Regions from separate parts of the Paenibacillus sp. FSL W8-0194 genome, predicted to be linked through region 1. Evidence: riboswitches for the same ligand, from Rfam matches in the RefSeq annotation. Region 1 holds a riboswitch; each other region holds the start of a gene.
The links. A riboswitch is a leader RNA that binds a small molecule or an ion and turns the genes downstream of it on or off. The one in region 1 is predicted to bind cyclic di-GMP.
Positions count from the first base shown of each region.

Region 2: another riboswitch for cyclic di-GMP. It lies ahead of MKY58_RS17690 (GTP cyclohydrolase II); the one in region 1 lies ahead of MKY58_RS00125 (LuxR C-terminal-related transcriptional regulator).
Region 3: another riboswitch for cyclic di-GMP. It lies ahead of MKY58_RS01120 (S-layer homology domain-containing protein); the one in region 1 lies ahead of MKY58_RS00125 (LuxR C-terminal-related transcriptional regulator).

Region 1 covers NZ_CP150205.1:23,990-29,557, reverse strand. The annotation lists gene MKY58_RS00130 (cytochrome P450) at 1-565, opposite strand, end outside; gene MKY58_RS00125 (LuxR C-terminal-related transcriptional regulator) at 801-1,568, opposite strand; cyclic di-GMP riboswitch class I at 1,710-1,804, opposite strand; cyclic di-GMP riboswitch class I at 2,028-2,122, opposite strand; gene MKY58_RS00120 (isopeptide-forming domain-containing fimbrial protein) at 2,422-5,568, opposite strand, start outside.
Region 2 covers NZ_CP150205.1:3,884,748-3,890,315, forward strand. The annotation lists gene ribD (bifunctional diaminohydroxyphosphoribosylaminopyrimidine deaminase/5-amino-6-(5-phosphoribosylamino)uracil reductase RibD) at 53-1,150, opposite strand; gene MKY58_RS17690 (GTP cyclohydrolase II) at 1,162-1,917, opposite strand; cyclic di-GMP riboswitch class I at 2,101-2,190, opposite strand; gene MKY58_RS17695 (DUF1963 domain-containing protein) at 2,490-3,239, shown strand; gene MKY58_RS17700 (prolyl oligopeptidase family serine peptidase) at 3,312-4,160, shown strand; gene MKY58_RS17705 (hypothetical protein) at 4,358-4,951, shown strand; gene MKY58_RS17710 (hypothetical protein) at 5,414-5,568, shown strand, end outside.
Region 3 covers NZ_CP150205.1:284,618-290,185, forward strand. The annotation lists gene MKY58_RS01100 (carbohydrate ABC transporter permease) at 1-213, shown strand, start outside; gene MKY58_RS01105 (extracellular solute-binding protein) at 265-1,827, shown strand; gene MKY58_RS01110 (hypothetical protein) at 1,890-2,066, shown strand; gene MKY58_RS01115 (peptidase) at 2,321-3,568, opposite strand; cyclic di-GMP riboswitch class I at 3,976-4,071, shown strand; gene MKY58_RS01120 (S-layer homology domain-containing protein) at 4,108-5,568, shown strand, end outside.

The sequences.
Region 1 (5,568 bases):
CCGTCGAGAGCGATTTCATCACCGAATCCTCTCTTTTGAATTCCGGATCCTCCCCAGTGACTACGGCCCTGCTAAGATCCGCTATGAAATCCCCGTCAGCCCTGGGAACTCCCAATAACTCGCAGGTAACGGCAACCGGCAATTTAGCCGCGACGTCCTCTACAAAATCGAACACTTCACCCTCAACCACACCATCAAGCAGCTCGCAGATAATGGCATGGATTCGCGGCTCCATCTCCGCCACCGTTCTCCGATTCATGGCTGAACTGAGTAAAGCATACAGCTGGGTATGGCGAGGTGGGTCGGTCAAGTTAATCATGCGGCCGGCAGCAGGATCCCGTTTCCCGTGCAGACGCAACATATTCCCATACTCCGAACTTAGCGCTTTTGTATCCTTCCATGCATGCAAAATATCATGATACCTGGTTAATACCCAAAACCCGCTCGAGCGTGAAGTGGGGTTCCAAAAGACCGGCGTGTTTTGCCTTAGAGCAGCAAAAACGGGTTCCATTCTGCCGCTTGCAAACAACTCAAGGTCTGTTAAGTCAATGTCGGCCAATTTCAAATGAATCACCTGCCCTTCACGTGATAATTAATAAGCCGGCAGCTGGCTGGCATCGCGATCCGAGGGTTCCATTGGCCCCTGTAGGTTTGCGTCACACCTTTCCGATGGGTTTGCTATGATCGTACGATATATGAAATTGTCGAGTGATGAAGTAACTACAACATTGATGTAATTATAAAAAAACGCAAGCGTCAAAAAAATACCCAAAATTGGGTACTATTGGTTTCGAACGTGGTCATATAAACTTTTTAAGAAACGCTCCTTTATGATGGACTCTCGTTTTAGCATAGATCTTCTTAATAAACGTTCGAACCGTATTTTGACTAATCCCGCAAATGTCCGCAATTTCGGGAACGTTTTTATTTTCCAGCCACCCAAATGCGATTTCCTTTTCCCGATTCGTTAAATCATACTGATCAAACAGGGCATAGACCTGCTCCTTATAAACCAATGGATTTTTAGGAGACAATTTTTCTTGAACGCTCTTCGCCAGGCGCTCAATAAGCGGCAAGGCAAATGTCACCTCGTGAAAAGAGTGAAAACTGAGGCCAAGGTAGCCTATAACAACGTTTTTTATTCGAATTGGGGTACAAACGCATGCCAGCTCCCAAAACAAATTATTGCTATGTTCGGTCCCAATGACGACGGAAAGAGACTGTAATTTGATGGATAATGAAATGGCGCTCATTCCTGCGTCTTGGATGGCAACGGAGTTGCCCTTTTGAATATGATTCCTTTCAAAAAAGCATTTTAACGAATCGGTTCCGAGAAAATCCAAAACATTCCCGTCAGGATCAGCAATGATAAATAAATAAGGGATAGACAGCAAATCGCTTATATTCCGGATTTCCTCTTGCAGCAAAGAAAGGCTCTCTCTCTGTTCAACCAGCCTGTCGCCTGCTTCGGATCTATGATCGACATGAGGAAATGGATGGTTTGCCTCCAAGAATGTTTTTGATTCCATATCCGACACATGCTTCCACGAACGTTTGCTATCGATCATTGTGTTCCCCTCTTTCGAATGTATTGCGATCAATAATAAGATCGATCTCTCTCGTTATCGCCGCCGCTCCATTTCAAGAGAAACAAAAACCCCCGTCAGCATATAAAAAACACAGCTAAATAGACGGAGGCTTCCGTCGTATTCGGCAACTGGCTGGCATCGCGGTCCGAAGTCGTTCCGCATTAGCCCCTGTAGCTTTGCGTCGCCACTTTTCAGTGGGTTTGCTATTATCGTACGATAACTATTCAGTTAAGACAGCTTTTACGTTTTGAAAGTCCATCCTACGCTTGCATCAATTCGAATTTTTTCGCTGCAGGAAGAAAGGTGCTGCTACAGATAAAGCCCAGAAAGTTTAATTTAAGTTTGTGCAATTCTCTCCTCTTTAAAGTATGTTAAAGAACGCAAAAAGCCTCCGTCAGCTTTAAAGGCATAGATAAATAGACGGAGGCTTCCGTCGTATTCGGCAACTGGCTGGCATCGCGATCCGAAGTTGATCCGCATTAGCCCCTATAGCTTTGCGTCGCCACTTTTCAGTGGGTTTGCTATTGTCGTACGAAACGAACTATGAAATTGTCGAGTCCCGGGACATCTTTTCCATAAATTTTTATTTTCCGACTTATTTTAACTATAGACTACATGATTTTACCATGAATATAGGACCATCGTACCATTTTGTTAGGAAATAATGTTATATACAGGAGCCAAGAGAAAAATCTAAGCTGATTTGGCTTTTTCGATATTTGATCGTCTGATGTTCGGTACATTGGTAAATGGCAACTGCGCATGTGGATATAAAGCGAAGAAAACACCTTTCGCGCTGAAAGATGTTTTCTTCTTTTCTTGAGAGATACTGTTATTGTACCTTATTTTTTCTCCAGAACAACCATCCTGCGAACAGAATGATCAATCCGAGATACCCTAAGTTGTAAAGGTTCGTAGCTGTGTTCGGCAGCTTGCTGCCGGACTGCGTTTCCGTTTGGTCCGCTGGCGAAGGAGCTTTTCCTGACTCGCCAGCAACGGTTCCGTTATCTCCAAACGGAGAGTCCGATCCGTCGCCCGCATCCGGAGCCGTTCCGGTTCCAGGATGGGTTGGCGTTGTTCCTGTTCCGGGATTCGACGGCGTTGTTCCGTTTCCAGGATTCGTTGGTGTCGTTCCGCTTCCCGGATTCGTTGGCTCAGGAGTGGTTCCTGGAACGGTTGTTCCGTTGCCAGCCTCGCTTCCCTTCACGTTAACCGTCACGACGGACGTCACGGTGCCTCCCCGGCCGTCGCTCACCGTCACCGTAAAGCTGTCGCTGCCGGTATAATCACGCTCCGGTACATACGTCCACGTTCCGTCCGGATTCACCGTTACCGTACCGTGCTTCGGATCGCTTCCTTTTGTATACGTCAGCTTGTCTCCATCCGCGTCCGTACCTTCTATTTTTCCGGTCGCCGGCGTGTTGATTGTCGTCTCCGTAGTATAGGAAGGCACGCTTGGTACCTGATTTGGTTTTACCGGGTCCGTTCCCGGATTCGGCGTGGTGCCCGGGCTTGTTCCAGGGTCCGTGCCTGGATCTACAGGTGGAGTAACCGGTGGATCCACAGGATCGACCGGCGGGTCGACGGGTGGCTCTACTGGTGGATCCGGGTCTACTGGCGGGTCAACCGGCGGATCTACTGGAGGATTGACCGGCGGTTCCGGCTCAACGACAATTTTCTCTGTTGGTTCGCCTGGTTGAACGATGTTGTCGCCATCAACCAGCGCTGTATTTGGGATCGTCTGACCGCCTTGTCCCGGTTGAATAACGGCCTTAAACTCCAGCGTATGCCAGTTCATGCCCATAACATTGCCAAATGAGCCATACACTTCTCCCGTTACCGAATAACCGGCATCGTTATCGTTCTCATCGGTGACCGATGCACCGTCCACCTTTAGGCTGTCCGGCACGTATTTCAAGCCTGCAGGCAATGTATCTGTAATCGTCAGATTCTCCAGATACGTATCGTTGACCACGCCTCTTACACGAATCGTATAGGTGATCGTATCCCCGACTTCATAGGTGGCCTTGCTTACTGTATTCGCTGCGGACTTCTTCGTTTCAATCTGCGGATTCCGCGGATAAACTTCGACTTCATTTCTTGGTCTGTCCGGCGTTCCAATATTGTCGCCCTCGACGGCCGCAATATTGACAATATTCTTGCCTGCTTGTCCCGGCAGTACTTTCGCCTGGAACGTCACCTTGTGCCACGCGGTATCGGTAACATCTCCGAACTGACCGAAGATTTTACCGTTAGCGAAATGGCCCTTGTCGCCATCTTGGTCATCGGTGACTTGCACGCCGTCAACTGTCAGCGTGCCCGCGACATATTCCAGACCTTCCGGAATCTCGTCCGTGATCGTCAGGTCAGTCACCCGACTATCGGAGACCGTGTTGCGTGTTTGAATCGTGTACTGCAGTGTGTCCCCGATTTCCGGATGTGCGGCATCGGTGTTGCCGTCTGCCTTTTTAAACACTTCCGCTGTTTTTGTAGACTCCAGAGCGTTTTCGCGCGGATAAACTTCAACAACTTTCTCTGGCGTGTTTGGCGTGGTGATATTATCGCCATTCACGACAGCTACGTTTCGGATGTTTTTGCCAGCTTGACCCGGCAGCACTTTCACTTTGAATGTCACCTTGTGCCACGCGGTATCGGTAATATCTCCGAACTGACCGAAGATTTTACGGTTAGCGAAATGGCCCTTGTCGCCATCTTGGTCATCGGTGACTTGCACGTCGTCAACTGTCAGCGTGCCCGCAACATATTCCAGACCAGCTGGAATCTCGTCCGTGATCGTCAGGTTGGTTACCAGACTATCAGAGGCCGTGTTGCGTGTTTGAATCGTGTACTGCAGTGTGTCTCCGACTTCCGGATGTACGGTGTCGGTGTTCCCGGCCGCTTTATCAAGCAGTTCCGCTGTTTTCGCGGATTCCAGCGAAGTTTTGCGCGGGTAAACCTCGACAACGTTCTCCGGCGTTTTAGGTGTGTTGACATTGTCGCCATCCACGACAGCGATATTTCGGATGACTTTGCCGGCTTGTCCCGGCAATACCTTCACCTGGAACGTCACTTCGTGCCAATCGGTATCCTTCACATCCCCGAATTGAGCGAAGACTTTACCGTCCGCGAATTGGCCCTTGTCGTCACCTTCGGCATCGGAAACGGCTGCATCGTCGACTCTCAGCGTACCCGCTACGTATTCCAGACCAGCTGGAATTTCGTCTGTGATCGTCAGGTTGGTTACCAGACTATTTTTAATATTGTTGCGCGTTTGAATCGTGTACTGCAGTGTGTCCCCGACTTCCGGATTTGCGGCGTCGGTGTTGCCGGATGCTTTTTCAAACAGCTTCACTGTTTTCGTGGACTCCAGCGAAGTTTCACGCGGATAAACCTCGACAATTTGCTTCGGCGTGCTCGGCGTGGTGACATTGTCGCCATCTACGACAGCGACATTTTGGATGTCATTGCCGGCTTGCCCCGGCTGCACTTTAGCCTGAAACGTCACCTTGTGCCACTCGGTATCGGTCACATCTCCGAACTGACCGAAGATTTTACGGTTAGCGAAATGGCCCTTGTCGCCATCTTGGTCATCGGTGACTTGCACACCGTCAACTGTCAGCGTGCCCGGAACATATTCCAGACCAGCTGGAACCTCGTCCGTGATCGTCAGGTTGGTTACCCGACTATCGGAGGCCGTGTTGCGTGTCTGAATCGTGTACTGCAGTGTGTCCCCGACTTCCGGATGTACGGCGTCGGTGTTTCCGTCCGCCTTTTTAAACAGTCCCGCTGTTTTTTCAGCTTCTAAATGTGGTTCTCTATACTGGACGGATGTTGTCACATTATTGGACTGGATTGTTTCATTTCCACCTGTCAGCAAGTTTTTGTAGGCAATAGTCGCTATATTGGCGACAGAACCTTCTGCATGGCTGGATAGTGCTTTCACTTTGAATTGTACGGTAATCCCATCAGGTGAGTTAGT
Region 2 (5,568 bases), 2.2 Mb from region 1:
AAAAGGGGGCGTTAGCGCCAATACCCGTTCGGAGACCTGGACCCTTCATGCATCAGCCGTACTTCGGATACGCCGTGATGCAAAGATCATCTCCGATTTGCCGGACGGAGTGAATCCGCACGTTCAACGCTTCATCCATCGTTTCCAAATCCGGACCGCCGTATGGCGTGAGGGAACCGCGTCCTCCCAAAACTTTGGGTGCGATGTAAATCAACCATTTGTCAATAAGGTTGGCGCGAAGGAATGAGGCGTTGACTTCGCTGCCGCCCTCGACAAGCAGGTCGGTAATTCCCTTTTCGTATAACATTTCCGATAATCGCCGGAGGTCCAGCCCGAGCCGGGTCGAAGGAACGAAAAGAATCTCCAGCCCTTTTTGCTTCAGCCTGTTGACTTTCTCCGGATCCGCATCCTCCTTCGTGGCGATCCATGTCTTAGCCGCCGTGCAGTCGGTTATATGGGCATCCTCGGGCAACCGCAAATTGGAATCCAGGATGACCCGTACAGGGTTTTTCCCCTTTTCCGGCAGTCTGGTAGTCAGGCGGGGATTATCAGCCAGCACCGTGTTGATGCCGACCAAGATGGCATCGACTTCGTTTCGCAGCCGATGCACCTCCTGGCGCGCTTCCTCGCCCGTAACCCACTTCGAATGGCCCGAAGATGCAGCTAACTTCCCGTCCAGCGTCATGGCGACCTTGGAAATTATGAACGGCCGACGTTTGGTCATATTATGGACGAATCGTTCGTTAAGTCTTTTGGCTTCCGCTTCCAACACGCCCACTTCGACTTCAATCCCTTTATCTCGGAGCAGTTGAATCCCCCGTCCGGCGACCATCGGATTCGGATCCTGCATAGCCACCACAACGCGCGTTACTCCGGAGCTGGCAACCAGCTCTGCGCAGGGAGGCGTTTTTCCGTAATGGGAGCAGGGCTCAAGAGTCACGTAAAGCGTTGCACCGTTGGTGTGTCCTTCCGCCATACGGAACGCGTGTACCTCCGCATGGGGTTCTCCGGCTTTTCGGTGAAAGCCGACGCCGACAACTTGTCCGTCCTTCACAATGATCGCGCCGACGACGGGATTGGGGTTCGTTTTTCCGCTTGCGGTGGCCGCCAGGTCCAGCGCAAGCTTCATATAATGTTGATCCGGGTTCATGCGGGGCCTCCTTAGCCGAGCTTGACAGTTTCGCTCAGGGGATTGTAAATATGGCCCGATTTTTCGATTTTCGTTGCCAAATATCGGGTATTATGTTTCGATACATCGCCCCAAATCGATACATGATGATCGGATGCAAGCCCTTTTTCCCGCAATGATTGCAATTTGCGCGGATTGTTCGTAATGAGGCTTACCGGTTTCTGCCGCAATGCCTGAAGAACCTGTATCGCCTCGTCATAGGACCGCAGATCATCCGGAAAGCCCAAAGCGTGATTGGCTTCTACCGTATCGTATCCCTCTTCCTGCAGCAGATAAGCCAACGATTTGGAGAAAAGCCCGATTCCGCGTCCTTCGTGATTGGCCAAATAAAAGAGAGCCCCGCTGCCGTTGTCGACGATCATGTTCATGGATCGGCGCAGCTGGTACCCGCAATCGCATCGTTTGCTTCCAAAGATGTCCCCGGTATGGCAAATGCTGTGCATCCGAATCAACGCATGCTCCGCGTTGGCAAAATCACCGTAAACAAGCACGGATGATTGCTGGTATGAGGCAAGATCTGCAAACGGCAGGGTATCGAGAACATCTTCCACCTGAAATGAAGCGCTCTCTGTTTTTAACCAAGTATACCAGTTGAATGTAACCTCCCGCTCCTCCAATTGTACCGGGAGCCGGACAGGACCGACAAGCGCGAGATCGGGACCTTCTGGCAGTTTAACAAGCGTTATTTTGTCCTTCAATAATCGACTAACCTGGTTTGGAATCACAATCATCCATCTCCTTTGTATTATCGTTTGTTTTGAGGCTTGCTGACTGACACCGGCTACGACAACACCTTAACGAGAACTGCTCCCCCCTTTATGTAGAACTGATAAAAAACACCGTACTTTAATAGAAAACACAAAAAGCCCCCGTCTATGCGCGTGAAGAAATAGACGGAGGCCTCCGTCGTATTCGGTAACTGGCTGGCATAGCGGATGGGATCCGCCTTAGCCCCTGTAGCTTTGCGTCGCCACTTTTCAGTGGGTTTGCCATTATCGTACGATGTCGTATCATATAGAACTTCCGCGATTCTTGCAGGAAAAGCGGAAGGAAAAACCTGTGATTTTGAGAAAAAAGGGAAATATTCGTTTTTTATGTAACTACACTATGAATATAAATGACAAATTTAATAAATGCAACGAAAAGATTGAAGCGGCAACCGGGTAATTCAAGTTCCGGATACGCATCGGCCGCCCGTTTGCGGCCTTGCTGCCGCTCGGCTAAAATACTCGTAGGTTTGGTTTCCTCATACGAGAAAAAGAAATGATACATGATTATTAAACCGAGGGGGAAAATCACGATGCAATTTCTTGACGGCAACAACGGGTGGACCCCGGAATTTTTGGAATACCTCGAAAAAACGGCCAAGCCGTCGGTGAAGCTGAAACTCACGAAAGAAACCGTACGGATGACCGACAGCAAGGTGGGAGGAACGCCTTGGCTTCCGCCCCAATCCGCATGGCCCCGGGATGAAGACGGGAACGACTACCTGTTCGTCGCCCAAATCAATTGGGCGCAAATGCCGCCTCTGGAAGGGTTCCCTGCCCGCGGATTGACGAGTTTTTTTGTGAAGCAGGACGATACGTTCGGTCTTTTTGACCAATCCTACCGCATCCTTCATGCCGAAGAAGCGGCCCAAACGGAGGAAATCGATCCTTACCGCCCGGAAAATCCCGACTTGTACAGTCCGGTTTTGGGCGGGCCTTACAAGCTGACCGGAAACCTTGAGAAGCAGTACATCCCGCTAGTGGATCGGACTTCCGAAAGGGTGGATCTGCCCTCATTCGACCGGGACAAAACCGCCTACTCGAAATATTGGGATTTGGCGGATTCCAGCGGGTCGCGCATCGGAGGGTACCCTTACTTTGCGCAGGAAGATCCTAGGCCGGAAGGGGATTGGGAGCTTCTTCTTCAGTTGGACATCGAAGGGGACGACCAGCAGTACTATGTCTCTTGGGGGGATTCCGGCGTCGGCAATTTTTTTATCCGCCGCGAGGATTTGGCCCGATTGGATTTTTCGAACGTGTATTATACCTGGGACTGCCTGTAGTCTTTGGTGGCCGCACTTGAAATCCGAACATGCAGCAATAAGGACAAGCAAACGAAAAGGCAGCTGATCTCCATGATGATTCATATGACATACCGCTCCGGCGAATATAAGGTAAAGGGTTATCTCTCCCTTCCGTATGGATACAAAATCGAACCGGAAACGCTGGAAGCGCATGTCCGGAAAATATACGGCGGGCAGCGGCTTCCCATGACCGTCATCGCGAACAACGCCAAGCGGGAGCGGCTGGATATCCATGAACGGAAATGGCCCGTTCTTGTTTATTGCCGCGGCGGCATCGGCCGGGTCGGGCAGGTCAAAACCGAATGGCTCGAGCGTTTTTCGCAAAGCGGTTTTATCGTTTTTGCCCCGGTTTACCGGGGGACGCAAGGCGGCGAAGGGCGGGACGAATTCGGCGGCGCCGACCTGGAGGACGTTCCCGCGGCGTGCCGGCTCCTTGCCGAACTTCCGTTCGTCGATCCGACACGGATAGCGGCCATGGGTTTTTCCCGGGGCTCCGTAAACGCCGCGTCCGCGGCTGCGGACACGGATTTCATCTCGCAGCTCGTCCTCTGGGGCGGCGTCTCGGATCTCGCCCAAACGTACGAGGAGCGGGTGGATTTGCGGAGGATGTTAAAACGGGTCGTCGGCCATCCGCGCAAAATTCCCTCGGCTTACGAAGCACGCTCCCCTCTCCACATGGCAGAGCGCATCCGCTGTCCGGTCCTCATCGTTCACGGAAGCGAAGATCAACAGGTGGACCCCGGGCACGGCATCCGCATGTACGAACGGCTTCAGGCCCTGGGCAAAGACGCCGAGCTGCATTGGTACGAAGGATACGGCCATCACATGCCTTACGAAATGCACATGCACGCGATCAACCGGATGTTCGACTGGATCCGGAAACACCAAACCCGGCCGTGAACCGTGCCGCGCCGTCGGCGCAAACGTCGACGCGACCCGGCATGTTCCATGCTTAAACGACGAAAGCGGACCCGAAGCAGATTAAAGAATTGTAACGTCTTTTTGTCATCATTGTCATAAATGGGGATTCTATTCCATTCTCGTCGAGGTTCTGATAGACTTCATTTGTATCATGCTTTAGAGAAAGGGGGATGAAGTTGAAGCCCAGATCGCCTTTTAAGGTTGTATGCATGATGATGGCGGCGTGCTTCCTGCTGGCTTCCTGTTCAAGGAACTCCGAGCCGGCCAAGGTTGGCGTCGCGCAAAAAAAGGATGTCTGGTCCCAAGCTGAAGTCACCCGCGAGAACATCAAGCTTGTCCTTGAAAAGCCCTTAGACGAAGGCGCCATCCCGGCGGCGCAAATCAAAGACATCCAGCTCCAGGGAGCCAACAACAAGACGGTCACGGTCGACTTCAAACATGAATCGCCGGATCCGGACCGATTGATGAGCGATGCGGCGGCTACGCTGATTTCATACAGCGGCATCTTGCTCGAGAACAAAGGCATCGGAACGGTTGAGGTCTGCTTGTACGGAAATCCGGAGCCCGCAAACGGCAAAAACGTTACCAAGGAAACGGTTTGCCTCGCGATCAACCGCGAGGATTTGCAAAAAGGGCAGGACGCCTTTACAACCCCGGTGAACGATTACGCCCTGGTTTTCAGGCACGCAAGCTGGTACAAAATTCACCCTCAACTATATAAGTCGCTTCTTCACAAAGACCGGTTAAAAACGAGAGCTTACCTGAAATAAGGTTCGAAACGGAAAACGGATATGCCCCAGGGCATATCCGTTTTTTCGCTGCGGACAAACGGCCTGTCGATCACAAAAAAAGCGGCCCCGGCGATCCGCATCGTCAGGGCCCAATCCGAACTATATATCAAAGGGGGGTTATATATATAAATATACAGAATGGCGCGTCCTGAAACATGAAAACAACCTTATGCGATCATTAAATTGTAATAAAATCAGCTAAAACGTTAGTCCCTCCGGCAGACAGACCGCGCCAACCTCCGCCTGCGCCCATTTTTTCCGGGCGATGATCACGGGTTCCAGACCATGCATAGGCTGTAATAAATCGCAAACTTACAGGAGGAATGCATGTGTCTTACACCCCTTACGCTCCATCCTCTTCCTATTATCCATATCCTTACCCGTATCCGTACCCCTATTACCCCTACCCTTATCCCTACTCGTTCCCATGGTGGTTATACTATGGCGGCTATCACGGTTATCCAGGGTATCATGGTTCTCCCGGACATCATGGCTCCCCAGGACATCACGGCTCTCCCGGATACGGCGGTCATGGAGGATACGGCGGCGGCCATCGCGGCGGGACGTCGAAAGGCGGAGGGCGGCGCGCCAAATCA
Region 3 (5,568 bases), 260 kb from region 1:
CTGTTTCCGCTGCAGGTGCTGCTGCGCAATCTCGTCTTGGCCGGCAGCGTCAGCTCCGGGCAGGTCACACAGATCGGCGGCGATAACCTGGTGGTCGAGGATTCGCTCAAATACGCCACGATCATGGTATCGACGCTGCCGATTTTGATCCTGTATCCTTTCGTGCAAAAATATTTCGTAAAGGGTTCCATGATCGGCGCGGTCAAAGGCTGACATCCATGGCTTTTGCTTTCGGAACGAAAAAAGAATTCAAGGGGGATGTACATGGGCAAAAAACGGTCGTATACGATTTTGGCGGCGCTGCTCGTATTGATGCTTGCGGCGGCCGGCTGCACTTCGGGTACGGGAAAGGAAACTCCGGCCGCGGAACCGAAAGGCGGGACCGAACCTGCGGCGCCATCGAAAAGCGAGGTCACGCTCTCGGCGCTTCTGGATAACAACGCGACGTTTCCGTACAGCAAGGATTGGCCGATTTGGAAATGGATCAAAGACAAAACGGGCGTGACGTTAAACGTCGAAACGCCGTCCGGCAAGCTGAGCGATACGCTTAACCTGGTCATGGCCTCGGGCAACCTGCCGGACCTGATGTATATGTCGAGCCGCCGCGATTCCAACAAATATGGCGATCAGGGGGCTTTGGAAAACATTTTGGACCATGTCGACCAGATGCCGAACCTGAAAAAATGGATGGAGCAATATCCGGAAGAAGCGAAAGCGGCGCTGTCCGCCGACGGCAAAATGTATATGTTCCCGAACCAGGGCTTCGGGGAAACGAACCGGATGATCTGGCTCTACCGCGAGGATGTCTTTAAAAAGCATAACCTTGCCGTTCCCAAAACGTACGAAGAGCTGCATCAAGTCCTCAAAAAACTGAAGGAGCTTTATCCGGAAAGCTATCCGCTTTCCATGCGCTTCGGCCAAATCCCGGATGAAATGATGGCGAATTTGACAACCAATTTCGGCAGCGGCACGGACGTCTATTACAACTTTGACGAGAAAAAATGGAAGTTCGGCCCGACGGAGGACAACTACAAGGCGATGGTCGGCATGTGGCACACCTTCTACAAGGAGGGACTGATTCCGCCGGATTTCCTTTCGATCCAGACGAAGCAGTGGCAGGACGTCATGTCCACCGGCCAGTCGTTCATTACGATCGACTATATCAGCCGCGTCGACTTTTTCAACAACGCCATGCGCAAGGACAATCCGGAATACAGCCTGCAGTTTATGGCGCCGCCGTCCGGGCTGCCGGGCCAGAAACCGCAGAATCCTTATTTCCACTACCTTGAGGGCGGTTTGACGGTTGCGTCGACCTCCAAGCATAAAGACGACATCATGAAATACATGGACTTTTTCTACAGCGAAGAAGGGCGGACGTTAAGCAGCTGGGGCAAGGAAGGCGAAACGTATACAGAGGAAAACGGGCAGAAAAAATTCAAACCTGAGTTCACCGACGTGACGGAAATGCGGAAGCAGACCGGACTGCAGACGAGCGGCACGTACACCTGGATCGACTTTAACGCGCATCTGTCGCTGTTTTCGCCGGATTTGAAAAAGGCTTACGAGGAAGCCGTCAAATATGATCCGCCTGCGATGCAGCCGAAACCGGCGTTTACGGACGAGGAAAACGAGGTGCTTTCGGTCACGGGGCAGGCCGTGAAAAAATACAGGGAAGAAAACTTCTCGAAATTCGTCCTCGGCACAAGAAGCTTAAACGAATGGGACCAATATGTAAAAGAAATCAACGGGCTCGGCGTGCAAAAGCTGATCGACACGTACGATGCGGCGCTGAAAAGAGTAGAGGAGACGAAGCTGGAAAATAAGTAGGAGGGGCGTGAATTCGCGCCGATTCCATGAAACACCTGGCCGAAAGCCGGGTGTCTTTTTTTATGGGAGCACAAATGAACGCTTATCTGATGTCGAAGGATGCAAAAAGCCAGGCGAATTTTTACATCGATTCTCTCGGCGGGGAAAGCAAATATCCTTTTGCCCTTCAGCCCTGGGGCGCTTATTATGGAGAGGTCATTGACCGGTTCGGCGTGACGTGGATGATTACGAAGAAATAGTTCCTGGAATTCGCCTCCATCTATGCAGGCTTCGGCTCAGAGGTGTCCGTTCTTGAGAACGGCGGCGTATTGCAGACATTGAACATCGTTGGCGATCGGTGGTCTTTGATGATCATACATGAGATTTTGGTCGGTAAAAAAACGTCCGCTGGTTATGTCCGCATACGGTCTGTTCCCTCATGTCCGCGCATACCAAAAAACCCGGCCGATTCTTCTGATGAATCGGCCGGGTTTTCGTGCGTTGATGATGCTGCTTATTTAGGCTGCACCGCATCTTTGTCCGACGTCACGATCACGACCTCGGCGCTTGTGATACCCGGCAGCGATTTGGTCATGATCGGCGAATGGAATGCGACGATTTTCGTTCCGGCGCGAAGATCCGTGTCGCCGCCGATCAGCGGGATGATCGTCGTATCCTTCGAAATGTTCAGGATCACGTCGTTTGCCGTGGAATTATCGGAACCGACGTTCACGTACACTTGATCTTTGGATGTGCGGTCGGACGGCATGACCGTGCCTTCGATTTTGACGGCTTCCGCTTTTTTCACCACGATTTTGTCTGCATGGGTGTGGGCGGGATACATCAGCGTCATGACGGCGCTGTAGGTCGCTTCCACATGGCCGCTCGTTTTGAGCGCATCCTTGGTCAGTTTGTTGCCGTCTTCATCAACGATTTCCGTTTTGTCGTCGATGGACAACACGACATAGTTGACGCCGCCTGTTTCCAGCGGTTGGCCGATGACCGTGATTTGGCCGTCTTTTTGGTCGGTAATGACGCCTGCGGTTCCTGCCGTCAGCTCGTTAACCTCCCCGGGATTGACGTCTTCCATGTTCGTGTTCACGATCACGTAATTCGTTCCGGATTGCGGCGGAAGGCTCATCGCAACGGCCGGACCGTAAAATGCTCTCACGCTCATGCCTTCCTTGATGTCTCCGGCGGCGATGGCTTTGCGGTTTTGATCGATGATCGTTGCTTTATCCGCGAAATGCAGCCAAATTTCCTCGTCGTATTTGTTGTAAAGGTCAGTGCCTTTTACCAAAATGCGGCCGTCTCTTACCTCGGTTACCTTACCGTCGATAGCCGAGAAGCTTTGGTCCTGAACGACCAGCGTCAGCGCGGTTCCGCGGGCCGGAAGGCTTTTTGTGATGTTCGGGCTGTAGAAAGCTTTGACGGTTTTGTGCCCGTCGATGATTTTTTGCAGAGGAACGGTTTTGCCTTTGGCGTCGATGAATTTCGTTTTTGGCGTAATGGCCAGGATGATTTCGTCCTGATCGGTCGGCGCGAGTCCGCGTCCGGTTACGGTAATGAATTTATCCGATTTGTCTTGCGCGAAATCCGTGATTTGTCCCCAGGTTGCCGGAACGTTTTTGACGTCGGTTTGCTTGTTGGCGTTTCCCTTTTGCACCGCTTGGGCAGGGAGCTGCTGCGCGTTTGCCGCCACGGGCATGGCTGCCAGAGCCAAAATGGATGCGGTCGCGAGCACTTTGTACATTTTATTCATCTGTCATTCCTCCTATATGCGTGAGCTTGTACGAACGTTTTGGTTATCATTCGGCAGCTCATTTCCGAAATACTTTTGCCAAACCCTTCATTGGAAAATGATGCATGCCTTTCACCGTTCCAGACGGGACGTTAACGCAAAATGTTGCATAAGCGGCTGTTTTCAAAAAAAACGGCACCTGGCCTTTTTTAGTTCAAGATGGCTTGCGTGGTGAACTACGGTTGGTTTCCTTCCTGTTAGAAGAAATAAAATTGTTTTTGTTTACGCAATTGTGCAATATTGAATGACGAAAATTAAGGTTCTAAGAACCATATATTTCATTACATATTGTAACTTTTTGTAACTATTTATATAATCTTGATTAAAAATAGATTCAAAGAACTACGCAGAAAGCGCTAAACCAGGTGCTTGAACAAAGGCAAACCCGTACGAAAGTCGGGGACGCAAAGCCACGGGTCTTACTCCATGAAGCCTATTCATGGACTGACAGCCGGGTTGCTCATGGTGCTTGGTTTTTTGCTGTCTTAAGGAGGAAAAACATGAGGGGTAGCACTAAAAAATGGATGGCAGCTCTGCTTGCGGCAGGACTGCTGGGGGGAGTTATTCCGGAGGTACAGCGGGTCTCAGCGGAAACCGTATTCACCTATCAGGACGAAACGTCCCCGTTATCGATTAGCGGCGCAAACATCCGGATTTCGGGTGAACATGCGGTGTGGCGCGGAAACAGCGCCAAGCTGAAAGGGCAAATTTTTTACGGGAATACGAAAACCGGACAAAGCCAAGCGGTCACGACCCATGGAAAATTGACCGATTCTCCTTCCGTCGGGATCAACGGCAAAGGGGAAGCGGTCGTCGTTTGGATCGATAAGCGGAATGACAGCGGCACCGACGACAATTTGAACTGGGACGTATACAGCTACAATGTCAGCACGAAAACCGAAACCAAGCTGAACAAAAATACGGGACAAAACAGCGCGCCGCTGGCGGACGGCGATTTCGTGGTCTGGCAGACCTTTCCTTCCTATACCATGACCTTGTACAACTTGGCAACTGGAGAGTTAACCGATTTGGGGCGAGGCCGGGATCCTGTGATAAAGAACGGACGCGTTGTCTACAAAGGCGGCGAAGACGGAGATTTATACGAATATAACGTCGCCACGGGCAAACATAACAAAATCGTCGACCTGCCATATACCGAATATGTGGAGCGTTTTGTATATAACGGCGAAGAAATTTTATGGAAACAAAAAGATTTGGACGGAAACGGGAAGTACGTCTACATAGATCTCAGCAACAGCCCGCAGCCGGTCGATCTGACGAAGCCGGCCAAGGAAGGGCAACGCGAATATAAAGAAATGAGTATCTCCCATGGAACGGCCGTCTGGCTGGAAGCTTCCGGCGATGCGGCGATCATGCGGGCAGCCGATCTGAAAAGCGGGCAAATCTTCAGTTTGGGCCTGACGAAACCTACCGCTTTTATCGGCTTTAATGGGGAGAAGCTGACATTCGTCAACAACGGAACGTTGGTTAGCCGTGATATTATCCGGACCGAAAAAACGGAAGCCACGCCGGCAAACGGCAGCGGAACCGGAAGCATACCGGCTGATGGCATCGTTATCGGGCCGAAAGGAGGCGTGGCGGCGAAGGGACAAGCGTTCCAGCTTGAATTCGGCCAGGGAGCGTTCGCTTCTGATACCCGGATTACGCTTAAAAAAATTGGCAGCCTTCCGTCCGACCGTCTCGCGAGCGGCATGACCTGGACCGGCGTGGCGTGGAAGTGGACCGCGGACACGAAACCTTTGAAATCCGCTGCGCTAACCTTCCAGCTGGATGAGCCGCTGAAATATGCCGATGCGGCAAACCGCGCAGGCATTTACCGCTTTGACGAAAGCGCGGGACGCTGGGTATACAGCGGGGGAACGGTCGACGCGTTATGGAAAACGGTACGCGCGAAGGTTCAAGAGCCGGGCTTATACGGCATTTTCCTGTATGCGCCATCC